4 regions of the Caballeronia grimmiae genome follow, and region 2 is predicted to be linked to each of the others. Evidence: predicted binding sites of a transcription regulator. Region 2 holds the regulator's gene; each other region holds the start of a gene.
What was found. Region 2 encodes FliA, which starts transcription of late flagellar genes. Its sites were predicted from a motif close to CTAAAGTTTNNNNNNNNNNNGCCGNTA; they were not measured.
Positions count from the first base shown of each region.

Region 1: the regulator FliA is predicted to act here: its motif matches at 3,888-3,914, upstream of bcsB (cellulose biosynthesis cyclic di-GMP-binding regulatory protein BcsB).
Region 3: the regulator FliA is predicted to act here: its motif matches at 2,557-2,583, upstream of motA (flagellar motor stator protein MotA).
Region 4: the regulator FliA is predicted to act here: its motif matches at 4,880-4,906, upstream of LDZ21_RS04015 (DUF4088 family protein).

Region 1 is NZ_CP084274.1:474,050-481,898, forward strand. Features, by position in the region: gene LDZ21_RS25530 (transporter substrate-binding domain-containing protein) at 1-582, shown strand, start outside; gene LDZ21_RS25535 (dihydrofolate reductase family protein) at 625-1,305, opposite strand; gene LDZ21_RS25540 (hypothetical protein) at 1,363-1,587, opposite strand; gene LDZ21_RS25545 (SLATT domain-containing protein) at 1,850-2,305, shown strand; gene LDZ21_RS25550 (ATP-grasp fold amidoligase family protein) at 2,232-3,098, opposite strand; gene bcsB (cellulose biosynthesis cyclic di-GMP-binding regulatory protein BcsB) at 4,094-6,262, shown strand; gene bcsZ (cellulose synthase complex periplasmic endoglucanase BcsZ) at 6,266-7,450, shown strand; gene LDZ21_RS25565 (cellulose synthase subunit BcsC-related outer membrane protein) at 7,435-7,849, shown strand, end outside.
Region 2 is NZ_CP084271.1:106,644-114,492, reverse strand. Features, by position in the region: gene LDZ21_RS00520 (oxidoreductase) at 1-974, opposite strand, end outside; gene LDZ21_RS00515 (UvrD-helicase domain-containing protein) at 1,203-3,290, shown strand; gene LDZ21_RS00510 (c-type cytochrome) at 3,400-4,293, opposite strand; tRNA gene LDZ21_RS00505 (tRNA-Arg) at 4,577-4,652, shown strand; gene LDZ21_RS00500 (RNA polymerase sigma factor FliA) at 5,382-6,113, opposite strand; gene LDZ21_RS00495 (MinD/ParA family ATP-binding protein) at 6,134-7,051, opposite strand; gene flhF (flagellar biosynthesis GTPase FlhF) at 7,044-7,849, opposite strand, start outside.
Region 3 is NZ_CP084271.1:2,705,182-2,713,030, reverse strand. Features, by position in the region: gene aqpZ (aquaporin Z) at 1-200, opposite strand, end outside; gene LDZ21_RS13000 (glycosyltransferase family 4 protein) at 411-1,475, opposite strand; gene flhD (flagellar transcriptional regulator FlhD) at 2,152-2,457, shown strand; gene motA (flagellar motor stator protein MotA) at 2,640-3,500, shown strand; gene motB (flagellar motor protein MotB) at 3,505-4,461, shown strand; gene LDZ21_RS12980 (response regulator) at 4,538-4,924, shown strand; gene cheA (chemotaxis protein CheA) at 4,982-7,228, shown strand; gene cheW (chemotaxis protein CheW) at 7,255-7,770, shown strand; gene LDZ21_RS12965 (methyl-accepting chemotaxis protein) at 7,810-7,849, shown strand, end outside.
Region 4 is NZ_CP084271.1:842,018-849,866, forward strand. Features, by position in the region: gene LDZ21_RS03990 (MATE family efflux transporter) at 1-290, opposite strand, end outside; gene LDZ21_RS03995 (RNA-binding S4 domain-containing protein) at 487-708, opposite strand; gene LDZ21_RS04000 (hypothetical protein) at 1,018-1,410, shown strand; gene LDZ21_RS04005 (hypothetical protein) at 1,477-1,734, shown strand; gene LDZ21_RS04010 (ATP-dependent helicase) at 1,880-4,006, shown strand; gene LDZ21_RS04015 (DUF4088 family protein) at 4,019-4,783, opposite strand; gene LDZ21_RS04020 (branched-chain amino acid transport AzlD family protein) at 4,938-5,261, opposite strand; gene LDZ21_RS04025 (AzlC family ABC transporter permease) at 5,258-5,929, opposite strand; gene LDZ21_RS04030 (helix-turn-helix transcriptional regulator) at 6,107-6,943, opposite strand; gene LDZ21_RS04035 (CreA family protein) at 7,005-7,484, opposite strand; gene LDZ21_RS04040 (FadR/GntR family transcriptional regulator) at 7,762-7,849, opposite strand, start outside.

The sequences.
Region 1 (7,849 bases), on a different replicon from region 2:
GACCTCGGGGTGAAGCTGGAACTCGTGCAGATCACCAACGCCGCGCGCGTGCCGACGTTGCAGGCGAAGCGCGCGGACCTCGTCATCGCCGACCTTTCCATTACGTCGGAGCGTGCGAAGGTAGTCGATTTCTCGACGCCGTACGCGGTCATCACGATCATCGTGGGCGGCATCAATAGCGCGAAGGTCAGGGACTATGCCGATCTCGATGGCAAGACCATCGGCCTCACGCGTGCAACCGTCAACGACACGCTGACGACGCAACTCGCCAAGGGCGCGCAGATTCAGCGCTATGAAGACGACGCGACGCTCATCACGTCGATGGTGACGGGCCAGATCGACGTCTTCTCGAGCACGCCGTCGAACCTGCAGGAAATGCAGCGCCGCGCGCCGCAACGCCACATCGAAATGAAATTCGAGCAAAAGAATTTCGATCTTGGCATTGCGATGAACAAGGACCAGCCGCGTCTGAAAGAGTGGGTGAACAACTGGGTCCACACGAACATGCAGAACGGCAATCTCAATACGATCTACAAGAAGTACCACGGCCGTGACTTGCCGGATGCCGTGCGCAAGAGCTAAGTCGTTCTGGAGGCGGCGGATATCCGCCGCTTCGTCAGGCCATCAGGCCTTGCGCGTATAGCGCAGCCAGACGACGTCATTGTCGAGTGTCTGCACTGACTCCAGTTTCAGATATGCCGGCTTTTGCCACTTGTTCATTGCGACTTCGAACGACGACGGATGCGCTTCGCGTCCGTCGACGAGTGGAATCAGCAGGACGCTGACCTCGTCGGCCAATCCCGCATTGACAAAAGCGCCCGATACGTGGCCGCCTCCTTCGACGATCAGCTTTTCGATTGCCAGTTCGCGCTCCAGCGTATCAACGACGCGTTCGAGATCGAGATCTTCTTTCCCGCCGAACACATACGACGCGCCAATGGATTGCAAGTAGGCGAGATAGTCGTCCTCCACCGTTTCAGCAAGCACTTCGACGATATGGGAATCGAGTGCGGTGCTGCTTTTCCATGCGACACGTCCCTTCGGATCGATGGAAATGGCATATTGACTGGCGTCGCGCGTAGCGAAGTGGTCCGTGCGTGGAATCGGCTCTTTAGCCAGGCCGCGCGGATAGTCCCGGTCCTTGCCGTGTGAGATTTCCTGCATCGTCGCGCGGCCGCACGCCCACGCGTCGGCCTTGAACGTGGCAGCGGCTTCTTCATAGCAAGGGGAGGCGAAGCTGAGATGCCAGCCATCGGTCAGGCTGCGGCCATCGACCGACGACATCATGTGGCAAACGATATGCATGGCTACTCCAGCGTTGTCGAGTGCAACGCTGGCGCAAAGCCTGTGCCTATATCGGACTCAGGCTGGCTTCTGATCCGGCGGCAGCGGCCCTTCCTCGTCGATGGTGCTTCCCTGACGCCAGACGTCCTTGCCGGCCTCGGAGAGTTTGCCGCTGCTCGAATTCTTGCCCGCCTCTGTGCCTTCGACCGCCATATCGCCGCCTGCCTGCTCTTGCGACGGTAGCTTCTCGCCTTCGCGCGCCGCGATGCGATCTTCCTGCGACCTGCCTGCATGTGTTGACATAGGCCCTCCATGAAATGGAACTACTGGCCGATACAGCAAGCGTCAGGCCCATCACACGCGAAGCACGTAAAAGACGATAGATGTCTCTGTCGCCATGCACAGTGTCAGTCATTAACCATAAAGTGCTTCAAACATGACTGACTTTGCGACGAGCACGGAGCAAGCTAAAGACTGCCTCAAATGTCATCCGCCGGACGATACTCGATCGTTACTGCTTCAATGGATAAGACGCGCGCGCGATGCGCAAATCCGCCACTATGCAATGGCGGACCGGCTATCGGCATACGGGAGACACCTCGGGCTTGCAGTGATCGGAATGACCGCGCTAACGGGTACGTCGTCGTTTCTATCGCTGGTGACGACTGCCGTGTCACCCGAGTTGAGAATCATCGTCGGGATGACGAGCATGGGCGCGGCCGTTCTCGCTTCGTTGCAGACCTTCTTGCGCTTTAGCGAGCGCGCTGATCTGCATCGAAGAGCCGGCGCTCGCTATGGCGCTGTCCGGCGACGACTCGAAGCGATGCTCGTGCGCAGCACGAACGGCCAGGACATGTGCGACATGACGGCGGTGCGCGATGAACTCGATCGCATCGCGCAAGCGGCGCCGCATGTACCGCGACGCGTCATGCGCTGCCCGCCGCGCGTCAGCTCATCAACCGGCCCCATTCATAGTCGACGGCATCGGGACGCATCGGAAACACGCCCGCCCCCGGCGTGAACGTCAATTCGCCGAAGTAGATCTTGTCGCCGGGCGCATACAGATCGACTCGCACGTATTCGAAGCCTTCGGCAAGCGCGGTCGCAATCGACAGCAGCTTGTCGAAGTTGTCCGGGCGAGGCAGCGGCACGTCGCTGCGCGCGTAATGGCCAATGGCGATGTCGAGCCGGTTCCAGTCGCCGTCGTACATGTCGCCGCGCGGATGTTCGCCGAAGCGGTCCGAAATGAGCGCGGTGAAGACCGTCGGCTTGCTCTCGCCGGCGCGGAAGAAGCAATGCATCTTGATGTCCGCGGGCACGATGCCGGTCTGCTCGAGCAGCAGCTCCTCGAAGAAAATGCGCGGGCTGATAGTGCGGTAATGGCGTTCGCGCGCCACGCGATAGAAGTCCGTTGCCAGCCACTGCTGCGCCAGCGCATGCAATTCTTCGAAGGTCGTCTCCGATTTGTTGCGGACCAGCTTGACGAAGCCGCTTCCGTGATTCGCCTTCATCACGAAGCGATCGGGAAGGGCGTCGAAGACATCGCGCGTGAACTTGTCCGGCGCGGCGTAGAGCTTCGGCAAGTGCTCATCGCCAATCTTGCTGCGGACATAATCGCGCACGGTCAGCTTGTCCGTCAGATCGACGAACCTCGGGTCCGGATACAGGCAGCGGTAGAGAATCTTCTCGTTGAAGGTCTTCGGCGCTTTGATATTAGGAAAACGGCCGACCTTGTGCAAATGAGCGATGCGCAAGAAAACGCTATCGGGCAGCCAGTCCTTGGCGCCGTCGACCAACCTTTTGGAAAGCGACATTCTTTCTCCCGGATAGGACGCGGTGTGTCGTTGTGTCAGTGATCGAACAAATGATACTTACGTTTGTAAATTAGGCAACGGTTTGACCACCTGAAAATGCATCCGCTTGCGCCGTGCGGGGTATCGCACAGACATCGGGTTATTCGCCTGACCTTGCGCTAACAGAACGGTCGTGCGTACGGAATTAGCCAACGCATTAATACCGGAATGGAGATCGTAGCCCGAACCCCACGCAAACGATGCAAGCAATAGTAACGAGGCTTTGCCAAAATCTTTGCGTTCGTAAAACCGGTCATGAAGTCCGCTAAATGCGACCGATTTACCGTTTAACGGCTTCCGTTCAATTGGCGAGTGATACAGGTGAATAGGTAAAAGCGGTGATGTCAAGGACAGCGATCAATGGCGCGAAAATGGCGGCGGTGACATCTGGACAGAAGCGAGCATCTTGCGGTCTCGCGTAAAGGGCCTTACTAAATTCGCAGAGAAACCAGACACTAATCACCGCGCTACCATCCGTCGTTTTCCAATCCTCAACGATTGCTTCTAGCGATTCACCGGCGAGGTAGTAGTTGCCTGGAGCATTCAATGCCGGGTTAAATGGAGTCGAATCACTCCACTTAGGACGACACATCGTTAATGCCGATTTACGTAAAACGCCTCACAGCTTTTCCACGCCTTTTTGACAAACGTGTGAAACGAAATGAGAATTCGTAAGCCTGCGTGCGGAACCGCACATTGCCGCTTATCCTGTGTTTATAGAGTTGTTTCCGGGACGCCCACGCCAACGAACTCCAGATTGCACGGGCCAAGCGGTAAGAAAGACTGAGAGCTTTGAAGACAGGCCCGCAAAAACGAGGTCGGAATTAGTGATGCTAACGATTCAAACAGAACCGAAGGGGGGCGGGGCGGGCGGGCGTCCGAACGTGCGCTCTAAACCGAGAGTTCGGCCGTTAGTCTGGATAACGGAAAGATTCGGCTTCCCGTTCGTCGTCGCGATGATCGCGTGGCTGGCAACCGTTCTGACACCTCCCGCTCTCGCTGCACCGAACGCTACGCAGGCATCGCTCACGGGGACCGGGGACGCGAGCGACGGCAAAGTCCACATTCCTTTCTCTGCGCTGGGCGCATACCGCACGCTAAGTCTTCGCGGACTGGAAGACGTACGCACGGTGAACGTGGGCGTGAGGCGCGATCGCATCGTCAAGGCTGCGCGTCTGCGGCTTGTTTATTCGTATTCGCCAGCATTGCTGTTCCCGATGTCGCATCTGAAGGTGTCGATGAACGACCAGGTCGTCGCGACGCTGCGGTTCGCGCCTGAAAGCGCGGGGCGGACGGTGACGCAGGACATCGAGATCGATCCGCGTCTGATGACCGATTACAGCGCGTTGCAGCTGAAGCTGATCGCGCACTATTCGATGGAGCACTGTGAAGACCCGGGCAATACTGGTTTGTGGGCCGATATCAGTTCGAACAGCGAGATCGTGCTCGACGAAGTCCCGATCACGTTGCCCAACGAACTCGCGCTTTTGCCCGCGCCGTTCTTCGACGAACACGACGTCAACCCGTTGCGGCTGACGTTCGTGCTGCCGTCGAATGCAAGCGATGCCACGCTGCGCACCGCATCGGTGATCGCATCGTGGTTTGGATCGCTCGCGGATTACCGCAAGGCCCGCTTCCCCGTCACGCCCGACTTGCCGAAGGACGATCACGCCGTGCTCGTCGGCCGTCTCGAGGACTTGCCGCCGAACGTTCGTCCCGTCGGCGTCAGCGGACCGGCGCTCGTCATCGCCGACAACCCCGCCGCGCCCGGCCACAAGCTGCTGATCGTCACAGGGGCGAATGCACAGGATGTCGACAGCGCCGCCTATGCACTGGTGCTGCGCACGCCGGGCCTTTCGGGGCCGGTTGCGAACATTGGCCGCCGCGATCCCGAACCCGAGCGCAAGCCCTATGACGCGCCGCGCTGGACGCCCGTCGACCGGCCCGTTCGTTTCGCTGAAATAGTCAAGCGTCCTGAACAATTGCAATCGCTAGGCGGCGCGCTCGAAACCATCAGCCTGGAATTGCGCGTGCCGGTCGACCTCACGTCGTGGAACGAAGTCGGCGCGCCACTCGACGTGCGCTATCGCTACACCGCGCCGAGCGTGCAGAACAACTCCGCGTTGTCGATCGAGATGAACAAGCAGTTAATCAAGTCGTATCGCCTGACGCCGAACGGCGACACAGCCGGTGTGAAGTCGTCCGGTGCGCGCGGCTCGACGGCTGAACTGGAAGTGCCGGCCTATCAGCTCGTCGGCGATAACCAGCTAGATTTCCGCTTCAATCTCGATTCCGAAAAGAGCACGCTGTGCGCCGGCGCGACCGGCAATCCGGCGCGCGCGTCCATCGATCCCGAATCGACCATCGACTTCAGCCGCTTCGTGCACTACGCATCGATGCCGAATCTCGCGTACTTCGCCAACAGCGGTTTCCCGTTCTCGCGCATGGCCGACCTGTCGCAGACGGTCGTCGTCGTGCCCGTGCACCCCGCGCCTCACGAACTCGAAACCATGCTCACGATGCTGGGCCGTATCGGCAAATGGACCGGCTATCCCGCGTTACGCGTGCAGGTCGCGCGTCCGTCGGAAACCGCGCGTTTTGCAGACAAGGACGTGCTGATGATCGGCGGATCGCCGGCCGCGCCGCTCGTCAGCGCATGGAGCGAGTCGATTCCGCTCGCCGTCGATACGCGCGCCGCCGATGTGAAGCGCGTCGGCTTCTCGAAGGCGCAGCAAGCGGGAGCCGGCGCGCTGCGCCTCAACGTCGACGCGGCGCTGTCGGCGGTGTATGGCTTCCAGTCGCCGGCGGCGAAGGGGCGCTCGGTCGTCGCGCTGGTGGCGAGCGACGCGACCCGCGCCCGCGAACTGCTCGATGCGTTCGATGACCCGCAGCTCGTCGGCCTCATCCGCGACGATGTCGCCGTGATCCAGCGCGACAGCGTCGAGAGCGCGCGCATCGGCGAACGCTATGCGGTGGGGCATGTGCCCTGGCGAGACCGGGTGCTAGGCTTCGCGTCGCGTCATCCGGTGCTGCTCGGCATCCTCGGCGTGCTGGCGGGCCTGCTGCTCGCGGTCGGCGCGTTCAACTTCCTGCAGCGTCTCGCGCAGCGTCGACAGGAATTCTGAGCGATGAACCGCCGCCCCACATCCCCTCTTAGTTTCTGGCTGCTCATCGGCGTGGCCGGGCTTATTCTTGCGCTCGTCTTCGCGCCCGCCGCGCGCGTCGAAGCGGCCGAAGGCTGCGGCCCATGGCCCGCGTGGGAGCAGTTCAAGCGCGATTTCCTGTCCGACGATGGCCGCGTGATCGACGCCAGCGAAGCCGACCGGCGCACCGTGTCGGAAGGGCAGTCCTACGCGCTCTTCTTCGCGCTGGTCGCCGGGGACCGCGCCGCCTTCGACAGGGTCATGCACTGGACCGAGAACAATCTTGCGGATGGCGACCTGACCGGCCATCTCCCGGCGTGGCTGTGGGGACGCGCGAACGACGGCTCGTGGACCGTGCTCGATTCGAACCCCGCTTCGGACGCGGATTTGTGGATCGCCTACGCGCTGCTCGAAGCCGGCGCGCTGTGGGGCGAGCGCACCTACTCGCTACGCGGCGCACGACTCGCGGCGCGGGTGCTGGAAGACGAGACGTTTCCCGTCGCGGGCGTGGGGCGGTTCCTGTTGCCGGGCACGACGGGATTTCGTCCGACCGACGATACGTGGATCGTCAATCCGAGTTATGCGCCGTTGCAAGTGCTGCGCGCACTGGCGACGCGTTTTCCGGCCGAGCGCCGCTGGCAGCAGCTGGTCGATGGCAGCGCCGTCATGCTGCGGGATTCCGCGCCGCGCGGCCTCGCGCCCGACTGGGCGACGTATCGCGCGGGCCATGCATTCGACCGTGACGCAACCGCCACCGACGACACGACCGGCTCCTACAACGCAATTCGCGTCTATCTGTGGGCCGGAACGCTCGATGCGGACGACCCCCGCGCTGACGGGCTGCGCCGCCATTTCGTGCCGTTCGCCGACTTCATCGCGGCGCGCGGCGCGCCGCCCGAAAAGATCGATGCCGCAACCGGCGCGGCAGCGGCCAACGACGGCAACGCGGGCTTCTCGGCGTCGGCGGTGCCGTTCCTCGTGTCGCTCGGGCAGCGCGCGCTGGCGGCGGGACAGGCCGCCCGCGTCGCCCGGCTGAACGCGGAGAGCGCACCGGGCTACTACACGAGCGTGCTGACGCTGTTCGGCATCGGCTGGTACGAGGGGCGCTATCGCTTCGCCGCCGATGGCACGCTGCGTCCCGCATGGAGCGCCACATGCACGCCACGGTGAAACAGGGCGCCTGCGGCGGCGCTGTTGCGGCGTTGCTCCTCGCTCCGGGCGCGGGGCGAGCGTCGGGCGCATCGCCGCCGGACGCATTGCCCGAGGATGCCGGCCGCTTCTACGACATGTCGCGGATGTGGGCGGCGAAGCATCGCGACGATCTTGCGCTGTCGCAGCTTCAGAAGGCGCTGCTGATCGCCCCGGACGATCCGATGCTGCTTGCCGAACAGATCCGCATTCTATTGCGGCTCGGTCAGCCGGACCCGGCGAAGGCCATTCTCGACGGCTTGCGCAAACGTTCTCCTGATGCCGTGGAGACGCGCTGCATCGAAGAAGAATATCGGGTTGCGACCACGGGCCGTCAGGAGATGGCGGGTATCCGCCTGCTGGCGCGCAGTGGCCGCGCGG
Region 2 (7,849 bases):
GTATCCACCGCATCCTGTGGCGTCACCGGGAACGGCTTGCCATCCAGCACCGACGCCGCCAGCGCACGATAGAACTCCACATACGCGCCATCGCGCGTGGCGAATTCGTGGCGCAGATCGTGGTCGCCATCCACTTCGCGCAGCAAACCCGGCGGATTCTTGCCGAAGCCCGCGTCGCCGGGGCGCAGTCCGGAGCGCAACTGATCTTCCTGTACGTCGAGGCCGGTCTTCACATAGCTGCCGCGCGTGCCGTGGATCGTGAAACGCGGCGGCTCCAGCGCAGCGAGCGCGCTCGCATGCAGGACCACTTCCTTGTCCGCATAGCCGAGCACGAGATGCACGTAATCCGGCGCGTGCGCGTGATCGCGATGCGCCTTCACGAAAGCCGTCACCGTCTGCGGCGCGCCGAAAAGCGCGAGCGCCTGATCGATCAGATGCGGCCCCAGATCGAACAGCAAGCCGCCGCCGCGCGCCGCTTCCTCGCGCCAGCGTTGCGGCACTTTGGGACGGAATCGATCGAAATGCGATTCGTAATGCGTGATGCGCCCGAGCCGCCCGCTCTCGATGAGCGCGCGTGCCGTCATGAAATCGCCGTCCCAACGACGGTTGTGAAACGGCGCGAACAGCAAGCCGCGCTCGGCGGCAAGATCGGCGAGCGCGCGGGCATCCGCTGCGCTGAGCGTCACCGGCTTGTCGACGACCACGTGCTTGCCCGACGACAGCGCGCGGCGCGCGAGGTCGAAGTGCGTATCGTTGGGCGTGGCGATGACGATGCACGCGATGTCGTCGATGGCGACGAGCGCATCGAACTCGGCGACGATCTGCGCGTCGGGATAGTCGGCCTGCGCGCGCTCCGCCTGGCTCGTCGCGATGGCCGTCACGCTCGCGCGGCCGCAATGCTCGATGACGGGAGCGTGGAACGTCGCGCCAGCGAGGCCATAGCCCATCAGGCCGACTTTCAGTGCTGAACTCATTGTGGGCATCATCCTGTTCGTATCGAGCAGATATTGTGGCACGCGGCCAAACGGCGGCAACCGTAAAGCGAACGAGGGCCAAAACCCGCCGCGTTTTATCGTGTTAACATCGCGCTCTCGAATTTCCCGCGCGCATGAACAGTGTGCCGCCAGGCAAATGCTCGCAGTCCATTAGCGGCGGTGTTTTTTACCGGTTGCCGCTCGCCTCACTCTCCAAAGTCCAGAACGATGTCCGCAGGTCTCAACGCCGCACAAAGCGAAGCGGTGCGCTATCTCGATGGTCCCTGTCTCGTGCTCGCCGGCGCAGGCAGCGGCAAGACGCGCGTGATCACGCAGAAGATCGCGCATCTGATCGAAGGCCGTGGCTTCGAGCCGAAGCACATCGCCGCGCTGACCTTCACGAACAAGGCCGCGCTCGAAATGCGCGAGCGGACCGCCAAGCTCCTCGAAGGCAAGACGCTGACGACGCCCGGCAAGGAAGGCCGCAAGGTGCCGGTCAATCAGTTGACCATCTGCACGTTCCACTCGCTTGGCGTGCAGATCATGCGGCAGGAAGCGGAGCACGTCGGGCTGAAGCCGCAGTTCTCGATCATGGATTCCGACGACTGCTTCGGCATGGTTCAGGAACAGCTCGGCACCACGGACAAAGGACTCATCCGCAAGGTGCAGTCGATCATCTCGCTGTGGAAGAACGCGATGGTCTCGCCCGATCAGGCAGCCGTGCTCGCGAACAACGAGGACGAGCATCAGGCGGCGATCGTGTATCGCAGCTATGCCGCGACGCTGCACGCGTATCAGGCGCTCGATTTCGACGATCTGATCCTGCGCCCCGCGCAACTTTTCGCGGAGAACGAGCAGGTGCGCGACAAGTGGCAGAACCGCTTGCGCTATCTGCTGATCGACGAGTATCAGGACACCAACGCCTGCCAGTACGAATTGCTGAAACAGCTCGCCGGGCCGCGGGCGGCGTTCACCGCCGTCGGCGACGACGATCAGGCTATCTACGGCTGGCGCGGCGCCACGCTCGAGAACCTCGCGCAGTTGAGCACGGACTTTCCGAAGCTGCACATCGTCAAGCTGGAACAGAACTATCGCTCGACGGTGCGCATTCTGACGGCGGCGAACAACGTCATCGCCAACAATCCGAAGCTCTTCGAGAAGAAGCTGTGGTCCGAGCACGGCATGGGCGACACGATCACCGTCACCGGCTGCAACGACGAAGAGCACGAGGCCGAATCCGTCGTCTTCCGGCTCTCGGCGCACAAGTTCGAGCGGCGCGCGGCGTTCCGCGACTACGCCATTCTGTATCGCGGAAATTTTCAGGCGCGCATCTTCGAGCAGGTGCTCCGGCGCGAGCGCATCCCGTATGTGCTGTCGGGCGGGCAGTCGTTCTTCGATCGCGCGGAGATCAAGGACATCATCGCGTATTTGCGGCTGATCGCGAATCCGGACGACGATCCCGCTTTCATCCGCGCCATCACGACACCCCGGCGCGGCGTCGGCAACACGACGCTCGAAGCGCTCGGCGCGTTCGCGGGCGCAGCGAAGGTGTCGCTGTTCGAGGCGGTGTTCATGGGCGGCATCGAGGCGCGGCTGTCGGCGCGGCAAGTCGAACCGCTGCGCACCTTCTGCGAATGGATACGCCGGCTCTCGGACCGCGCCGCGCGTGATCCGGCGACCGAAGTGCTCGACGACATGATGGAAGCCATCCACTACGAAGCCTATCTCTACGATGCCTTCGACGAGCGGCAGGCGCAATCGAAGTGGCAGAACGTGCTCGAATTCTGCGAATGGCTGAAGCGCAAGGGCACGAAGCCGGAGGCATCGCCGGAAAGCGAGCAGACCGGCTACGACACCGCCGATGGCCTCGCCGACGAGGGCAAGAATCTGCTCGGGCTGATCCAGACCGTGGCGCTGATGTCGATGCTCGAAGGCAAGGACGAAGACCCGGACGCGGTGCGGCTTTCGACGGTGCATGCGTCGAAGGGGCTGGAGTATCCGCACGTGTTTCTGGTGGGCGTCGAGGAAGGCATCATGCCGCATCGCGGAAACGCGGACGACGACAGTCCGGTCGACGATGCGCGCATCGAGGAAGAGCGCCGGCTGATGTACGTGGCGATCACGCGGGCGCAGCGAAGCCTGCATCTGAACTGGTGCAAGAAGCGCAAGCGCGCGCGGGAGACGGTGGTGTGCGAGCCATCGCGCTTCATTCCGGAGATGCTGCTCGACGATGCGCCGCCGCCGACGGCGGAAGAAGCGCCGTTGTCGCCGAAGGACCGGATGGCGATGCTGAAGGCGATGTTGCAGAAGAGCTGATAACTTTCCGCATTTGACAAAAAGCCCTGCGACGCTTCAAGCGTGCGCAGGGCTTTTCATTGCGACACCGGACGACAGCAGCCGGCTCACGATACCGCTAGCCGCGACGTTACTTCGACGCGTTCACCATGTAATCGACGGCCGCTTTCACATCCGCGTCCGGTGCGTTCGATCCGCCCTTCGGCGGCATCGCGCCCTTGCCGTGGAGCGCGTAGTTGTAGACCGTTTCCATCGGCTCCTTGAGGCGCGGCGCCCAGGCGGCTTTGTCGCCGAACTTGGGCGCGTTCAGCACGCCTGCCGCGTGACACGCCTGACAGACCTGTTCGTAGAGGGCCTTGCCGGCCTGAGCGGCGTCCGCGCTTTGCGCACCCGCAGCCGGCGCGGATGCGGTTTGCGGCACCGATGCGAGCGCCGCGAGTGCGGCTGCGGCCTGTGCGTTGTCCGTCGCGCCCGATGCGCCGGACGGAGCAGACGCCGCAGCCGATGCACTTGCCGCCGCTCCCGATGCAGGTTGCGCCGGTTCCGCGAACTTCGCGCCAGCGTTGTTCGCCATGTAGACGACGGCGCGCGCGATCTCGAAGTCACTGTAATCGTCGGGACTGGCGCCGCCGCGCGGAGGCATCGCGCCTTTACCGTTGAGCGCGTTGTGCAGCAGTGTGTCGTAGCCTTCGCTGATGCGCGGGGCCCATGCGCCGGCATCGCCGACTTTGGGTGCGCCGGCTGTGCCTGTCGCGTGACAGGCGGAGCACACGGCTTTGAACACTTCTTCGCCGGTTTTGTAGACGCGGGGGGCGTTGGCGTCGCGGATATCGACTTTCGCGGCGGGCGCGACGCGCTCTTGCACCGAAGCGTCGATGTTCGTGCCCGCGCCGGTGCGCGTCGAGGTATCGACGTAAACGGCGAGCAGGATGATGATGGCGACCGGGATGCCGAACCCCGCGATGATCGCCGCGATGAGTTGGCCGGGTGTCCTGATCGGAGCTCCGTGGGGTGCTTCGCTCATGCTTGTCTCGTCTCCCGTTTTTTGATTGAGTCGGTTCAGACAGCGTGACGGCTACCGCTTCGCCCTTGCGTCGTCAAAGGCACGGTCGATTATAGACGGAACGTTTAACGGAAGGCGGCGGGGCGGCGAGGCGGGTGACGGGCGTTTACCCGCAGTTCGAGGGTGCTGGATTTTGCGTTGAAGCGCTCGCCGTGGACGGATGTTTGAAAAACAGGTATCCTCTCGGATTCGCATGAGTCTTGCTGTCGCCTTTCGGCATCCCGCAAGCAAGGCTCCCGCCGATGCGCCCGTAGCTCAATGGATAGAGTACTGCCCTCCGAAGGCAGGGGTTGCTGGTTCGATCCCAGCCGGGCGCGCCATCATCATCGCTGAAGCAGAGGTCGATCGCTTCAAGCGCGCTTCCTGAATCAAGGCTTCGTGCTACCGCTCGCTTCTCCGCTTAAACAGTCGGGCCGAGACTCAACGCGGATGCGCCTATTTGCCGTTGCCTGGCCAATGTCGCCAAAAGGCGTGCAGAATCAAGACCGCATTCAAACGAGAGAAGCAAGGGTTGCTGCCGACTGCCGACTACGGCATCTTGGCGGCGGGAAGTGCATCGCATTCCCCTGGCTCTTTTTGCAACTTGCTTACCGCTACGCAACCGACAGTAGCCCGGACTGGGCTCACGCTGCCTGAGCTTCGACAATCGCGGCGTTGAGAGCAGTCTGCTGCCTGAATCATCTGTCGCGTTGAGCCGGGTCTGGGTCAATCTCGCGAGCAAAAGCGCGGCTCTCGATACTCAGCCGCTACCGCAGTCATCGCCCATGAAAGCTTAAGGCTCACTCCTCGCAGATCAGCCAAGCCCACGCGGCAAGAATTCATTCCGCGATATGCGTTGCTGACGTGCGTTTCCGCTACGGACCACCGAGATATCAGGCTCATCCCAGAAGACGACGAGTCTCCGCGCCATCCCCCGTAGCCAATCGCGCCAAACACCACGTCATCGACGACCAAGCGTCAGCCAACCAGCGCCAAAAGTTGGCATCTCTAACGGTGCGCGGGGCCGCAGGAACGAAGCGACATTGCACCGTCCCCGCAGTTCAGCCCCCTCAAGCCTCCACCCCCGTCCACTCCTGCTCCCGCAACTTCGCCCGCAGCCTCGCCACCGCCTGGCTATGCAACTGGCAAACCCGCGACTCGCTGACTTCCATCACCGCGCCGATCTCCCGCAGATTCAACCCGCGCTCGTAATACAGGCTCATCAGCAGCTTCTCCCGCTCCGGCAGCCGATCGATAGCCTCGATCAACGCGCCACGCAGGCTGTCATCGAGCAACGCCGAAAGCGGGTCCGACCGATCCACACAATGTCGATCCAGGAACGGTTCGTCGTCCGCCGAGCGGTCGAAGTCTTCGTAATAGATCAACTGGCTGCCGTGCAAGTCCTGCAGCATCGACTGATACTCGTCGAGCGGCAGCTTCATATGCTCGGCGATCTCCGTCTCGCTCGCCGAACGGCCAAGGCTCTGCTCGACCTTGTGCACCGCCGATTCCACTTCGCGCGACGTCTTGCGCATGCTGCGCGGCAGCCAGTCGTTCGCGCGCAGTTCATCGAGCATCGCGCCGCGAATGCGCTGGCTCGCATACGTCTCGAACTGCGCACCCTGATCTTCCTTGTAACGGCTCGCCGCATCCATCAGGCCGATCATGCCGGCCTGAATCAGATCGTCGAGGTCGACGCTCGCCGGCATCTTGGCGACGAGCTGCAGCCCCAGCCGGCGAACGAGCGGCGCATAGCGCGTCAACACGTCGGACTGCGAGAGTTTGCCTTGGGCGTTGTACATCTGGGTCACCTTTGTCTTGATCACATCGACGCCGTGCTGCTCAATGCATGGCCGGGAAACATCGACGCTCTTCGCGCCACTTCCCGCCCGCCCTTGTCAGACTCGCCATCCAAAAACTGCATTTCGTTTTCAACTTCAGCATCACGCCCAGCCGGCGTGGAACGCATCGGCCAGTGCAGAAGCTCGGCCGCAATCTGGCGATAGTCGCGCGCCGCAGCCGTAGCCGGAAACGCCTCCACCACCGAACGCGACAGCTCCCTCGCCCGAGTAATGCGCGCATCCTCGGACACATACCCCGCCTGCACGAGCGCCACCGCCAGATACCGGCTCGCCACGCCCGACAGGTTGTCGAACGCGACCGCCGCATCGGCCGGGTTCTGCACGTGATTGATCAGCACGCGGAACTGGCCGATTGCATGCGCGTAGTGCAGACGCTTCATGCACGCATACGCCTCGGTGATCGCCGGCGCAGCCGCCCGCGTGACGATCAGGAAGTCATGCGCCTGCGCCGCGAGCGACGACAGCGCGCCATGCCGATCCAGTTGCGTATCGATCAGCACGATGTCCGCCGGTCCGTCGAGCAGCGCGCGGCACTGCGCGGCGTCGTGACTCACGCGCTCCTCGCGGGGCGCGGCGATCAGCGAAAAGCCGAGCGGCGTGCGCGTGACGACTTCCTGCAACGCGTGACGGCCGGACATCACCGCACTCATCGCCTGCGATCCGGAAAGCCCCGCCATGCGGCTCACCGATGTTCCGTTCTGCCGCTCGTCGATGACGAGCACATCCTTGCCATGCACGGCCAGCGCCGCGCCGAGATTCACCACCGCCGACGTGCAACCGATGCCCGCCGGTCCGCCCGCGACCGCCACCACGCGCGAGCCTGCACGCGTCAGGAGCCGTCTCAGGCCTTCAGCCTGGTCGAGGACGAGCTTATCCAAAGCGAACCTCATGGAGTTCAGCCGCGGCACGCGCGGACAATGCGGACAACAGCGCCGGCACTTCCTCGTCCTGCGGCACGAACGGCGAACCGTCGCGCGGAATGCAGAACGCGCTCTTGATCAGGAAACGCTTGGTCGCCACGTAAAGGTTTTCCGGCACCTTCTGTCCGGTCGATACGTAATGCACCGGCAGCTTGTAGCGGATGACCGTATCGAGCACGCCGCCGAGGTTCGTCGCTTCATCGAGCTTGGTCAGGATGCAGCCCGCGAGCGGCGGCTGATCGGCCGCGCTCTTGTAGGCCTGCACCACTTCATTGAGCGTGTCGCCGTGGCTCGTCGCGTTCAGCAGCAACAGGCGCTGCACCGGATGACCCGCGCCGCACAGCATCGAAATCTGATCGGACACGGTGCGATCGCGCTGGCTCATGCCGATCGTGTCGATCAGCACGATGTGCTTGTTGCGCAACTCCGAAAGCGCGAGTTGCAGATCGGCCGCGTCCTTCACCGCGTGCACCGAGACGCCGAGAATCTTGCCGAAAATGCGCAACTGCTCGTGCGCGCCGATCCGGTAGCTGTCCGTCGTCAGCAGCGCGACCTTGCTTGCGCCGAAGCGCATCACGCAGCGCGCGGCGAGCTTCGCGGTGGTCGTCGTCTTGCCGACGCCCGTCGGGCCCATCAGCGCGAACACGCCGCCACGTTCCATCAGCGCGTCTTCGCTCGCCATCACCGGCAGGTTCGATTCGAGCACTTGCTGCACCCATTCGAGCGCGTGCTCGGCGTTTTCCATTTCCGGCATGT
Region 3 (7,849 bases), 270 kb from region 2:
GCCGGGTTCAGGTGACAGCCGGACACGTGGCCGATGGCATAGGCCATCGTCAGCACGGTGAGACCGAAGGCGAGCGAAACGCCGACAAACCCGATGCCCAGCCCGGGATATCCGGCGGCCAGAACCGCGCTGCCACAACCGCCCAGCACGAGCCAGAAGGTACCGAAAACTTCAGCGCCGAGACGCTTCGACAATTGCATGATCCAGCCCCGAGAAAAGATGAAGATCGTTGATTTGACGCAAGAAAGCCGTTTGCTTCTGCGGAGCGCAGTTTAAGCGCGGCTCATTTCCTGAACTGTCAAAAATGGTCGATCGTTGCGCGTTTCACGGGGCGCGCAGCTTTGGCGACACAAAAAGAAAATGCCGCCCGATTGGGCGGCATTCCAAAGCGGCAGCGAGAAGGGAAGGTATTAGCCCACTGCAACCTGACGCAGCACCGGGCGCTTCGCGGCCTGGAGCATCGACGTGTAGGTGTCGACATAGTTTTGCGCCATCGTCTTTGCGCTGAACCGGCGTTCGAATTGCGCGCGGATTTCGGTGCGCGACAGTTCGTCGATCCGATGCAGTGCGCCCACCGCGCCCTGAACGTCTTCGCAGATGAAGCCGGTCACGCCATGATCGATCACTTCCGGCACCGATCCGCGATTGAACGCGATGACCGGCGTGCCGCACGCCATCGATTCGATCATCACGAGGCCGAAAGGCTCGTTCCAGTCGATCGGGAATAGCAGCGCCTTTGCGCCCGAAAGGAACTCCGGCTTCTGCGCCTCGTTGATTTCGCCGACGAATTCGACGTGCGCCTGCGACAGCAGCGGCTCGATCGTCGACTTGAAGTAGTCCTGGTCGGCCTTGTCGACCTTCGCCGCGATTTTCAGCGGAAGACCGCTTTGCGCCGCAATCTTGATGGCGAGATCCGCGCGCTTTTCCGGGCAGATGCGGCCGAGGAACGCGAGATATTCCGGCTTCTTCTGCGGCTGCGGCGTGAGCAGATCGTCGGGCAGCCCGTGGTAGACCGTGTTCAGCCAGTTCGCCTGCGGCAGCGGGCCACGCTGGTTATTCGAAATCGAGATGACGTTCGCGTCGGTGAACGTGTTGAACATCGGTTGCAGTTCGGGCAGATCGAGACGGCCGTGCAGCGTCGTGACGAACGGCGTATCCATTTGCGAAAACAGCGGGAACGGCATGTAGTCGAGGTGGAAGTGCAGCACGTCGAACTCATGCGCGCGGCGGCGAACCGTTTCCAGCAGCAGCATGTGCGGGGCGAGCGGATCGCGGATGGTCGGATCGAGCCGCAGCGCGCGCGGCCAGGCCGCTTCGAGAGTCGCACGGGTTTGCGAATCGCCGCTTGCAAACAAGGTTACATCGTGGCCGAGATCGACGAGTGCATCCGTCAGGTAAGACACCACGCGCTCAGTGCCGCCGTAAAACTTCGGAGGAACTGCTTCGTGCAACGGTGCAATTTGTGCGATTCGCATAACGTGGTTCTCCAGTGTGGTCCGCGAGTGGCGGTTCGACGCCTGTGCGGTCCTTGCAATTCAGCGGCGGAGCGGCGTTTCTGGCGTGACTCCGGCCCTGTGCAAAGCATTCGTGTGAACATGCGGTGAAGCCGGTTGAACGATCGACGCATGCCATTCGGACGGGCAGCGCGCGTGCAGCGAGTTCGTCGCTCAGGCCGCCCAAGGTCGGTTCCGGCTGTCGACCGGGTTATCCCTTACGTTCATTATCGGGATCGAGAGCCGCATTACACGTCAATTTTCAATCGCTTAACGTTGTTACAGCGCGAAACAACGGCTGTTACGAAGTGAGAAATTGCACCGGGGCGAAAACGGTCGGAATCGTCCGACGCGCATTCAGCGCGGTGAATCGTTTTAAAGCAAAAATTGTTCCTTCGGCATCGCTCCTAAAGTCGCGCCGCTTTCAGCCGATAAAGCCTCTGCCGACCAGCAGGCATCACGCGCGTGTACGACTTTTTCCTACACGATCGCGGGCGAATTTCCGTCGGCGAGTCGGTGCGTTCATCCGATAGGCACGCATACCGCACCGGGCGACAATCAGCCGACATATGCGGGGCCGAATGCGCCGTTTTTTTGGCGCATTCGAGCAAACGTTTCCCGCTTGGCCTGACCAGCCACGAATCGACTCGGGGGAAAGATGACGGCCACGATTACAGGCGTGCTCGCGGAAATCCGCGAGGTGAATCTGTCGTACCTGCTTCTCGCGCAGCGCTTGCTGCAAGAAGACCGCGTTGCGGCGATGTTCCGCCTCGGACTGTCCGAGCGCGTCGCGGAGGTCGTGTCTGCGCTGACGCCGACGCAGGCGCTGAGGGTGGCTTCATCGAGCCATCTGCTGTGCCGCTTCCGGTTCGACGATCACACGATTCTTTCCTCGCTCGCGGACAAGGGCACGTCGGCGGCCATCACGCAGGCCGCCGACGTCCCGGTCGCGCAGATCGTCTGAACGCTTCGCCGCGTCGACCGCAAGACGACGCGCGCTAGCAAGCGATTGCGCTATTAAGCCATTGCGCCATTGCGCCGCAAGCCCCTCGCGGCGCCCGCCTAAAAGTTTTCTCCCCGCATGCCGTAAACATCCTTAACCGCGCGCTCACGCCGGTCATCCGCAATAAACCCGAGGACTTGCCCGTGCTGATCTTTGTTGGAACGCTCGTGACCTTGCTGTCCGTTTTCGGCGGTTACGCGCTCGAAGGCGGCCACCTTGGCGCGCTCGTGCAGCCGGTCGAAATATTGATGATCGGGGGCGCGGGCATCGGCGCGTTCATCCTCGGCAACGGAATCAAGACGATCAAGGCGACGCTGCTCGTCATCCCCACGCTTTTCAAGGGCTCCAAGTACAACAAGGACGTGTACATGGAACTGATGGGCCTGCTCTACGTGCTGCTCGCCAAGGCGCGCAAGGAAGGTACGCTGACGCTCGAAGCCGACATCGACGATCCCAACAAGAGCCCGATTTTCAGCCAGTACCCGAAGATTCTCGCGGACCATCACATCGTCGAATTCATGACGGACTATCTGCGCCTGATGGTCGGCGGCAACATGAACGCGTTCGAGATCGAAAGCCTCATGGACGAGGAGATCGAAACGCATCACGCCGAAGGCGAAGCGCCCGCGCAGGCGCTTTCGAAAGTGGGCGATGCGATGCCCGCGTTCGGCATCGTCGCCGCGGTGATGGGCGTCGTGCACACGATGGCGTCCGCGGACCAGCCGCCCGCGGTGCTCGGCGAGATGATCGCGCAGGCGCTCGTCGGCACGTTCCTCGGCATTCTGCTTTCGTACGGCTTCATCGCGCCGCTCGCGAACATCGCGGAGCAGCGTGTCGCCGAGCAGACGAAGATGTTCCAGTGCATCAAGGTGACGATCCTCGCGAGCCTCAACGGTTATGCGCCCGCGATCGCGGTCGAGTTCGGCCGCAAGGTGCTGTTCTCGACCGAGCGCCCGTCGTTCTCGGAACTCGAAGAACACGTGCGCCGCGTGAAGGCGAAGTGACGACATGAGCAGCGAAAAGGATCGGCCGATCTTCATCAAGCGTGTCGTCGGCAAGGGCGCTAAAGGGCATCACGGCGGCGCGTGGAAGCTCGCGTATGCCGACTTCATGACCGCGATGATGGCGTTCTTCCTGCTGATGTGGCTGCTGTCGTCCACCTCGCCGGTGCAGCGCCGCGGCATCGCCGAATACTTCAACATGCCGCTGAAAGCCGCGATGGTCGGCGGGAAAACGGTCGGCATGGATTCCAGCATCATCACCGGCGGCGGACGCGACATTTCGAGCCCCGACCCCGGCACCACCCGCATGACCGACGCGCGCACCCCGCGCAACGAAGTCGACGAGGAAGCGCTCAGGCAAGCGACAACCGAACTCGAGCGGCGCGAGCAAGTGCGCCTGCACGACCTGCAAGTCAAGCTGATGGCGGCGATCGAAGCGAATCCCACGCTGCAGCAGTTCAAGCAGCAGATTCGCATCGAGTCGACGCAACAGGGTTTGCGCATCGAAATCGTCGATACGCAGAAGCGCCCGATGTTCGCCCTCTCCAGCGATACGGTGCAGCCCTACATGCGCGACATCCTGCGCGAGATAGGCCGCACGCTCAACGACGTGCCGAACCGGATCGTCGTGCAGGGGCACACCGACGCCGTGAAGTACGCCGGCGGCGAGAAGGGCTATAGCAACTGGGAACTGTCGGCGGACCGCGCGAACGCGTCGCGGCGCGAGTTGATCGCGGGCGGCATGGACGAAGCGAAAGTGCTGCGCGTGCTCGGCCTCGCGTCGACGCAGAACCTCAACAAACAGAATCCACTCGATCCCGAGAACCGGCGCATCAGCGTGATCGTGCTCAATCAGCGATCCGAAGCAGCAATGCTGCGCGAGGACGGCACGCGCGGCGCGGTGTTCGACAACGCCCCCGCGAGAGCGGACGCCGCGCCGCTTTTCAACAGGCTCGCAAATTAAGCGGCATCGCGTCAAAAAAACGCTCAAGACTGCACACGTTTTGGCCGACATCAGGGCAAGACCGCGAGACACACACATGATCAAGAACATTCTGGCAATCGACGATTCCGCCGCCATGCGGCAAATCCTCTCGGCCACGCTGACGACAGCGGGCTACGAGGTGACCGTGGCGTCGGACGGTAACGAAGGACTCGAATGGGCGCTCGCCGAGCGCTTCGATCTGGTGCTCACGGACCATCACATGCCCAGCAAGAGCGGGCTCGACCTGATCGTCGAATTGCGGGCGAATCCGGCCTACAAGGCCACGCCGATCCTCGTCCTCACGACCGAAGACGGCGAGCCGTTCAAGGACGCGGCGCGGGCGGCGGGCGCGACCGGCTGGATCGAAAAGCCGCTCGATCCGGACCTGCTGACCGAAGTGGTCGCGGCGATCGCGGACTCGCAAGAGCAGGCGCAGCACTGACGCACGGACGCGGCGACGCATTACGGAACACAACAGCATTCTCGCGGTGATACAAGCATGACACTCGACATTACCCAGTTCTATCAAACCTTCTTCGACGAAGCCGATGAACTGCTCGCGCAGATGGAGCAACTGCTGCTCGTTCTGGATATCGCGAATCCCGATCCCGAAGACCTCGCGGCGATCTTCCGTGCGGCGCATTCGATTAAGGGCGGCGCGGCGACCTTCGGCTTCACGGCGCTGACGGAAACGACGCACATCCTCGAATCGCTGCTGGATCGCGCACGCAACAACGAGCTGGTCCTGCGCCCCGACATGATCGACACGTTCCTCGCGACGAAGGACGTCCTTTCCGATCAGCTCGCCGCGTATCGCGCGAGCGAGGAACCGGATGCAGCCGCCGCCGCAGCCATCTGCGCGAAGCTCGAACGGCTCAAGAACGAAGACGCGGCCCAGCAGGCCGTCGCGGTCGCGGAGCCGGCGACGCCGGCGGTGATCAAGCCAGCCGCAGCCGCAGCGGCGCCGGCCTACGAAGGCCCGAACGCGCCGCCTGTGCACGTGCTCTCGCAGGCCGCCGAAGCCATCGAAGACGACGGCAACTGGGATGGCGCATTTGAAATCGCCGACGGTGCGACTGAAGCAAAGAACGCAGGAACCGCAGCCGATGCGTCGGCTGCGGAAGCAGGACCCCACCTGAAAATTACGCTACGGGGGGTGGGCGAGAAGGACCTGGCGACCTTAACCGAGGAGCTGGGGAACCTGGGCAGCATCGTCGGAGAGAAAAAGACGGACGCCGAACTCGTGCTTTGGCTCGATTCGGACGTCTCCGCCGACGATATCGTGGCTGTTTGCTGCTTCGTGATCGATGAATCGCAGATCACGATCGGCCGGGGCAAGGCGCAACAAGGCGCGGCTCCGGCGCCGGAGCAACAGACGCCGCAGGCTAAGCCGGTTGTATCGCAGGCGCAGGACGCGCCCGCATCCGCGGCTCGGCAGAAGGACGAGGACACGGCGAAGGCGGCGGTGAACGTGGCCGCCGCCATCCCGTCATCGAATGAAAAACAGAAGACCGCAACGGGCGACGCCGAGAAAAAGGCGCGCCCGGCCGCGGCGGCATCGGCGGAAGGCAGCTCGATTCGCGTCGGCGTGGAAAAGGTCGATCAGCTCATCAATCTGGTGGGCGAGCTCGTCATCACGCAGGCAATGCTCGCGGAAACCACGAGCGCATTCGATCCCGCCTTGCACGACCGTCTTTTCAACGGCATGGCGCAGCTCGAGCGCAACGCGCGCGATCTGCAAGAGGCCGTCATGTCCATCCGCATGATGCCGATGGACTACGTATTCAGCCGCTTCCCGCGCCTCGTGCGCGATATCGCGGGCAAGCTCGGCAAGGACGTCGAACTCGTCACGTTCGGTCAGGCGACCGAACTGGACAAGAGCCTGATCGAGCGCATCATCGATCCGCTCACGCACCTCGTGCGCAATTCGCTCGATCACGGCATCGAGACCGTGGAAGCGCGCCGCGCGGCGGGCAAGCCCGCGACCGGGCAGCTCGTGCTGTCGGCGGCGCATCACGGCGGCAACATCGTCATTGAAGTCAGCGACGACGGCGCCGGCCTGCGCCGCGACAAGATTCTCGCGAAGGCGCAGAAGCAGGGCATGCAGGTCAGCGAATCGATGAGCGACGAAGAAGTGTGGCAGCTCATCTTCATGCCGGGCTTTTCGACGGCGGAGCAAGTCACCGATATTTCCGGCCGCGGCGTCGGCATGGACGTGGTGAAGCGCAACATCCAGTCGATGGGCGGCCACGTCGAAATCATGTCGCGTCAGGGCGCGGGCACCACCACGAAGATCGTGCTGCCGCTCACGCTCGCGATTCTCGACGGCATGTCGGTGAAGGTCGGCAACGAGATCTTCATTCTGCCGCTGAACTTCGTGATGGAGTCGCTGCAGCCCGTCGCCGAGGACATCTACACGGTCGCCAACGGTGAACGCGTGGTGCGCGTGCGCGGTGAATACCTGCCGCTCGTCGCGCTGCATTCCGTGTTCGACGTCGAAGGCGCGCGCACCGAGCCGACGCAGGGCATCGTCACGATCCTGCAAACCGAAGGGCGGCGCATGGCCATGCTGATCGACGAACTCGTCGGCCAGCAGCAAGTCGTCGTGAAGAACCTCGAAACGAATTACCGCAAGGTGCACGGCATTTCCGCCGCAACCATTCTGGGCGATGGCAGCGTCGCGCTGATCGTCGACGTAGCCGCGCTCAATCGCGAATCGCGGGCGCAGCACTCGCATACCCACTAAACCAACGACCGACTTTGGGGATTCCCATGGCAGACATCCAATCGACTCAAGCCGCGCTTTCGCGCCGCGATGCGCAGCACGCCGAAGCAGCAGGGCAGGAATTCCTCGTCTTCACGCTGGGCGCGGAGGAATACGGCATCGACATCCTGAAGGTGCAGGAGATTCGCGGCTACGACAGCGTCACGCGCATCGCGAATGCGCCGGCGTTCATCAAGGGCGTGATCAACCTGCGCGGCATCATCGTGCCGATCGTTGACATGCGCATCAAGTTCAACCTGGGCCGCGTCGAGTACGACAACCAGACCGTCGTCATCATCCTGAACGTCGCGCATCGCGTGGTCGGCATGGTGGTCGATGGCGTGTCCGACGTGCTCACGCTTACGCAGGAGCAAGTGATGCCCGCCCCGGAATTCGGCGCGACGCTCACTTCGGAATATCTCACCGGCCTCGGCACGGTGGACGGCCGCATGCTGATCCTGATGGATATCGAAAAGCTCATGACCAGCCGCGAAATGGAGTTGATCGACTCCGTCGCCGCCTAAGAAAGCGCCCGCACGCGTCGCCGGCCAAGGAAGGAATCCATGCTCAAGAAGTTGTCGATCCGCACGACGCTCACGCTCG
Region 4 (7,849 bases), 740 kb from region 2:
CGGTCGTCCGCGTTCGCGCCGCGCGCATGCGCCACCGACACGCTCACCGACGTCAGCACGCCCTGCAGCAGCGTCACGACGACGAAGAACAGGTTCGCGCCGAGCCCGCCCGCAGCGAGCGCGTCGGGGCCTAGCGAGCCGAGGAGAATGGTGTCGGTGACGCCCATCGCCATTTGAGAAAGCTGCGCGATGGCGAGCGGCGCGGCGAGGCGCGCCGTGTCGACGGCATGGCGGGACAGCGTCGGCGGTCCCTGATACGGGTTCGTGGCGCGCGTGGTGTGCGATGGCATGGTCGAAGGAAACGGAACGGAACTGGCCGCGACGCAAACGCGCGGTCAGGCGGTGAACAGCGCAAAGGGCCGACGCTGAAACCAGAACGAAAGACGACTAGCTTATTGCCTCACGCACGTCATGTCGATGCCGCGCCCCGTTATGGCCGGGTTTTGGCAATCCGGCGGCGCGCCGGCGCAAACCCGACGCGACGGGTCAGGCAGGCGCGCGCACGCGAATCTTCTGGCCGTCGATCATCACGACCTGGCCCGCGCGGATCTTGCACGTCTTGCGCAGTTCCACTTTGCCGTCGACGGTGACATCGCCCATGGCGACGCGCGCCTTCGCGGCGCCGCCGCTATCGGCAAGGCCCATCAGCTTGAGCAGATTGTGGAGTTCGACGTGATCGCCCGTGAGGGTGAACTGGAGCTGCGGCATGGCGGGCGGAAGAGTGAAAGGTGCGAAGGAAGCCATCATAAGGCATCGGGTACGCCTCGTGCTCTGTCAATGTCGACCGCGAACGATCGGACGCAAAACGCTTCATGGCCGATCGTCGGCGAAGTCGGTGGCAAATGTAGCCAAGTGAAACGGACGGTAACAGTGACTGATTTCGCGAAACTCCATCGCCGATCGCCGGGTCTGTCAGTTTGATCGATGCAGCTTCGGTCATCTTCTAAACGCCAACGCGTCGCGCACAGCGCTTTCAGAGCGCCAAGCCGCCGGCGCCACTAAAAAGAGGACTAGCTCATGACTAAGGCTCGAATTTTGATGATCGGCACCGCATTCGCCGCCCTCGCAGCCACCGGCGCGCAAGCGCAAACCGCCCAGCCGATGCAGCCCGCACCGGGCGCGGACACCCAGGCGCAACTCGCGCCGCCGCCGCAGAACCTCGTCGCGCCGGCATCGACCGATCCGCTGGTGCAGAAGCGCAACGCCGACGCCCAGGCGAACGCGGAATACCGCGCGTCGAAGAAGGCGTCGAAGGCCGAGTTGAAGGCCGCGGACAAGGAAGCGAAGGCGCAGTACAAGCAGGAAGTGCGCAACGCGAAGATCAACAAGAAGGCCGACAAGCAGGCCGCCAAGGACGATTTGAACGCCGCAGCCGACCGCACGCCGAAGGACCAGGGCGAGCAGCACTAAACGGGTCGCCGCGACGCCCGCAAGAGGGCGTCGCGAGGCGTTCCGCAACCACACCGGGAGAACACCATGACAAGACGTACGAATGCGTTGCTAGCGGCGCTCGTCGCGGGCGCGTTGACGAGCGTGAGCGCGGTATCGATCGCGCAAACGAGCGATGCGCCGATGACGCACGCCGACAAGAAAGCCGCGAAGAAGCAGGCTGAAGCCGACAAGGACGCGGCCGTCGCGCAGGCGAAGGCCGACAAGAAGAAGACGGAGTCGCAATCGGAAGCGAACGAAGCCGCAGCCGATGCCAAGCTGAAGAACGCGAAGAAAGCCGACTAGGGCGGGTTCTTCCGTCGATACGGCCCGCGCCTTGTTCGCGGGCCGTTGCGTTTTAGGGCCAAAGGCTAGCGTCGACAAAGGCTTGCACGCGTGGGTTGTATGGATATACAGTGTCGCGTCACTTCTATCCGCCGCTCAAGTCCTCGTGCTCACGCTCCCCGACACCGCCGCCGAATCATCCCGCACTCAAGATCAGGCCGCAGCGGCGTATCTCGCGAAACTGAACGACGCGCAACGCCGCGCCGTCGAATTCGGCGTGGACCAACCGGGCCGCACCGGCGGGCCGCTGCTCGTCATCGCGGGCGCGGGATCGGGCAAGACGAACACGCTTGCGCATCGCGTCGCGCATCTGCTCGTGAAGGGCGCGGACCCGCATCGCATTCTGCTGCTCACGTTTTCGCGCCGCGCGGCGCTCGAAATGACGCGGCGCGTGTCGCGCATCGCGACGAACGCGCTCGGCAACCGCAGCGCCATCGCGCAAGGTCTTACGTGGTCGGGCACGTTTCACGGCGTCGGCGCGCGGCTGCTGCGCGATTACGCCGATATCGTCGGGCTTGCGCCTTCGTTCACCATCAACGACCGCGAAGACTCCGCCGATCTCATGAACCTCGTGCGGCACGAACTCGGGCTGTCGTCGAAGGAAAAGCGTTTCCCGGCCAAGTCGACGTGCTTCGCGATCTATTCGCGCGTGGTCAACACCGGCGCGTCGCTCGCGACGGTGCTCGATCAGTCGTTTCCGTGGTGCCGCGAGTGGGAAGCCGATCTGAAGCGCCTGTTCGCCGCCTACGTCAGCGCGAAGCAATCGCAAAGCGTGCTCGACTACGACGACCTCCTGCTCTACTGGTCGCATCTCGCGGCGGAGCCGGCGATTGCCGCCGATCTGTCGAGCCGCTTCGATCACGTGCTCGTCGACGAGTATCAGGACACGAATCGCTTGCAGGCGAGCATTCTTCTCGCGATGAAACCGGACGGGCGCGGCCTCACCGTCGTCGGCGACGATGCGCAGTCGATCTATTCGTTCCGCGGCGCGACCGTGCGCAATATCCTCGATTTCCCGCAACACTTCGATCCGCCCGCCGCGACCGTCACGCTCGATCGCAATTACCGCTCGACGCAGTCCATTCTCGAAGCGTCGAACGCGGTCATCGGGCTCGCCGCCGAGCGCTACACGAAGGACTTGTGGACCGACAAGGCATCGGCGCAGAAGCCGGGCGTCGTCGCCGTCGCCGACGAGGCCGATCAGGCGCGCTATGTCGTCGAAAAGGTGCTGGAGGCGCGCGAGGGCGGCATGAAGCTCAAGTCGCAGGCCGTGCTGTTTCGTGCGGCGCATCACAGCGCGACGCTCGAAATCGAGTTGACGCGCAAGAACATCCCGTTCGTGAAGTTCGGCGGGCTCAAGTTTCTGGATTCGGTGCACGTGAAGGACGTGCTCGCGGTGCTGCGCTGGGCCGAGAATCCGCGCGACCGCGTCGCGGGCTTTCGGGTCGCGCAACTGCTGCCGGGCGTCGGGCCGGCGATCGCGGGACGCCTGCTTGACGGCGTCGCCCAGAACGCGCGGGCAGCCGATGCCATTGCAGCCTTCAGCGCGCCCGCACGCGCGAGCGAAGACTGGCCGCGCTTCGTCGCCCTGATGGCCAGGCTTTGCGGACGGGAATCGGGCTGGCCCGCCGAGTTCGAAATGATCCGCCGATGGTACGAGCCGCACCTCGAGCGCAACCACGAGGACGCGGCCATTCGCATTGGCGATGTGATGCAGATGGAGAGCATCGCGTCGACGTATCCGACGCGCGAGCGCTTTCTCACCGAACTGACGCTCGATCCGCCCGACGCGACAAGCGATGAATCGGGCGTGCCGCTCATCGACGAGGATTATCTGATTCTCTCGACCATCCATTCCGCGAAGGGGCAGGAGTGGCGCAACGTGTTCGTGCTGAATGGCGTCGACGGTTGCATTCCGTCCGATCTCGGCACGGGCAGCGAAGAGGAACTCGACGAAGAGCGCCGCCTGCTGTATGTCGCCATGACGCGGGCAAAGGAAGACCTGCACGTCATCGCGCCGCAACGGTTCTACGTGCACAACCAGACGAACCTCGGCGACAGGCACGTGTGGGCGCAGCGCACACGCTTCATTCCGCCGCATCTGATGCCGCACTTCGAGGCCGCCGCATGGCCGCCCGTGCCGGTCGCCGCCGCGCCGACGGCGGCAGGGCTCGCGGCGGCGGCGAAAGCGAAGATCGATATCGCCGCGCGGCTCAAGGGAATGTGGGAGTAGGGCGCGCCCTCGTTAGCGCGAGGCCCGCGTCGCGCCCGCCGCTCGCGGCGCGTGGCCGAAGACGCTCCGCAGCCACGCCGCGAACCGCGTGAAGCCGTCATACGGCTCTTCGACGAACAATTCCGGCCGCAGCGAGCGCAGATATTCGAGCAACTGCTGCGCTTCCTGCTTCTGCACCGAACCGTAGAAGATGCTGAGGCGCAGCAGCGCGCGCAGTTCGCCGAGCTTTTCGCGCGCCGTCGAGCCGACGTTGGTTTCCACGGCGACCTTCGCGTCATGGACACGCTGACGAAGCGAATCGGCGAGCCGCCAGGCCGGCGTCTGCATCTTTTCCTCGACCGTGCGGATATCCGCCGCCGCCGACTTGATCTGCGAGGCAAGCACATCGACTTGCGATACATCGCCCTTCGCCTCGGTGACGATCGCCGCCGCCCATTCGCGCGATGCCTTCAGCAGATCTTCCGCGCTCCAGTCCGACCGAATCGCGAACGCGAAGCCGTGCTCCGCCGCCTGACGAATCAGGATTTCGACGACGTCCGGAAACTCCTTGTCGAGCGCGCGCTTCGCCCAGGCGTACTGGCCGTGCGTGAGCATGCGCTGCACGGCCTGCTCGGTGAGCGGCGTGGGGTTGTCGAGCAGCTTCGCGCGCAGGAAGTCCTCGAACGACGGCGTGATGAACTGAGGGTCGAGCTTCAGCGAGAGACGCAAGAACGCTTCGAAGTCGCGTTGCAGCGAAGCGATCGTCTCGTCGCGAAGCGAAAGGGTGATTTGCGGCATGTCGGTTTCCGGTTCCGCGCTCGGGGCAGCCCGATGGCCCACTCGCGGGAGATGCTGTCGGCCCGCCGGCAGAGAGCGGAGGCCATTCGATTCTGATATCGGCGCGGGAGCCGGAAACTTGAGTGGCTTCTGTAAGGCGCGCACTGCGCAACGCCTAACGCAACACGACCAGTTGCCAGAAGAAGAACACTGCGAGCGACACGGCGATCGTCAAAAGCGTGCGCTTCGTCAACGCGCACACGACGACGGCGACCACCGCCGCGACGAGCTGCGGATTACGCCAGGTCAGCTCCGCGCCGTTGCCGTGCGGCGACACGGTCATCGGTACGATGATCGCGGTCAGCACCGTCACCGGCACGAAGCCGAGCGCGGTACGCGCGACGGGCGCAAACGTGAGCCGCTCGCCGAGCACGAACACGGCGGCGCGGATCACATAGGTGACGAGCGCCATTCCGAAGATCAGCAGCACATAGTTCATCGCACGCGCTCCTTGTCGAGTCCCGCTTTGGCGTCGGTCATCGTCAGCAGCATGCCGACGACGACGCCCACGAGCACCGCCGCGAGCAGACCGAGCTTGTACGGCCAGCCTTGCCACGCGAACGACAGCACGCCCGACGTCAGCGCCGCCGCCACGAAGCGCGCCGCGACGAGTTGCGGCACGATGATCGCGATAAACGTCGCGACCATCGCGAAGTCCAGCCCGAGTGATTTGAGGCCCGGAAACGCCGCGCCGAAGAACAGGCCGATGAGCGTCCACGCTTGCCAGTTGAGGAACATTGCGACGCCGGAGCCGAAGAAGTAATGCGGCCCGATCTCGCCCGCCGTGCGTTTCTGGTAATGCGCGTAGGCCACGGCGAAGACTTCGTCGGTCATGAGGCCGGCCAGCGCCCAGCGCCAGCGCGCGGGCAGATGGGCGACGTAGGGCGCGAGCGTCGCCGAATACAGGATGTGCCGCAGATTGACGACGAACGTCGTCGCCCAGATGACGGCGAAGCTCGCATTCCCGGCAATCATGCCGGCCGCGATGAACTGCGCCGAGCCGGCGAACACCACGAGGGACATGAGCTGGCCGTGCCACAACGCGAGCGGACTCGCGGTGACGAGCGTGCCGAAGATGACGCCGAAAGGCGCGGCGCCGATCATCATCGGGATGGTGTCACGCGCGCCGGCGGCGAATTCGCTCAGCGCATTGGTGGATGATGATGCGGTCAAGGTGGTCCTCCCTCCAGTACGACATGTGCGTGTTGCCAGCTTGCGGAGGATAACCAGTCGTGCCCTGGCCGGCTTGTACGTTCTTGCGGTCGCGACGCGGAAACGGCGGACTCAGCGCCAGCGTCCCGGCGCAACGCCGAACGCGCGCTTGAAGTGCCGCGTGAAATGACTCTGATCGGTGAACCCGCTGGCCGCCGCGACATGCGCGATCGACGTCCCCGCGCGCAACGCCGGCAACGCCCGCGCGATGCGCAATTGATTGCGCCACGCATGCGGAGCAAGACCCGTTTCGCGGGTGAAGAGCCGCGCCGCATGGAACATCGACAGCCCGACCGTGCGGGCGAGTTCCGCGAGCGTGACGGGTTCGAGAAGATCGTCGGCGAGGCGGGCTTTCATCGTTGCGACGCGGACCGCATCGGCGGCGAGCGGAGCGGGCGAGGGCCGTTCGAGCGCATGGCGCGCGAGCAGCGTGCTGACCGCATCGACGAGTGCGGTTTCGGCGGCGAGCGGGTCCGCGCTGGCCGCTTGTCCGGCGCGCTCCAGCGCCCGATGCGCGGCCACGAGCCGCCTCGCCAGATCGGTATCGCGGATGATGCCTGCGGCGAACCACGGCGCCGCCGTCGCGCGCCCCGACATCTCGCGCGCCAGATTTTCGACGAATGGCACCGGCAGATAAAACACGCGATAGCGCCAGCCGGCATCCACGGCCCGCGCGCCGGTATGCAACTCGCCGGGATTGATCACCGGCACCGAGCCCGCTTCGGCCACGTACCGCGAGCCGCGATAGTCATAGCACTCCGCGCCCGCTTCGATGACCGGCACCGTGTACGCGTCGTGCCAGTGCGGCGCGAATTCGTGGTCGTAGTACTCGGCGGTGACCATGTCCGCGTCCGGCACGAGCGGCGAGCGCCAGTAGCGTGCGGCGTTGGAGAAACGTTGCGCGTTCATTGAGCGGATCGTTCGAAGGCGAATTGGTCAGTTTACAACTTCGCCTGCCCGCGAGCCGTGCTCACTTCACCGGAATCGCCGTTCCCTGCGGCACCGGCACGGCCGTCACGCTGTTCTTCGCGCTGCCGCTCGCGATACGGTCGCTATACGTCAGATACACGAGCGTGTTGCGTTTCGCATCGACGATCCGCACGACATGCAGCGTCTTGAAGATGAACGACATGCGATCCGTGAACACATCGCTCTTCTGCCTGAGCGGTTCCTTGAACGCGACCGGCCCGACCTGGCGGCACGCGATCGACGCTTCCGTCGGATCTTCGGCGATGCCGAGCGTGCCTTTCACGCCGCCCGTGCGCGCCCGCGAGACATAGCACGTCACGCCGCCGACGAGCGGATCGTCATAGGCCTCGACGCTCACGCGGTCCGAGCCGGTGATGCGGAAGTTCGTGTTGACGCTCGCAATTTCCTCCGCGTGCGCGGCAGTCGCGCCAAGCAGAAAAACGAGCGATGCGGTCGAAGTCAGACGGGCGGCGCGGTTCATCACGATCCTTCGGAAAAAAGAAAAGGGCGCCGTATTGTAACGACGCCCTTCGTTGCTTTTGCTGCGGTCTGTTGCGGCCGGTTCAATGGAAGATTAGATACAGAATCACGAGCACGATAACCGGCACGCCGAGCAGCCATCCGAGTAGATAAGGCATGTTGTCCTCCTTGCGCATGTTGTTGACGACGGTTTCAGTATCGCGAGTTCGTTCATCGCGCGTTAGCCGTCTGCGTCCGAAATGCGTGTAGGCGAAGTCCTATCGAATCTTACGAGCACGTTACGAATTCGTCATGTCATCGTGAGAAACGCGGCTGCGCGCCTTCCCCTTTGCGCCGTCGCGATAGAGCGCCCGCACGTAGTCGAGA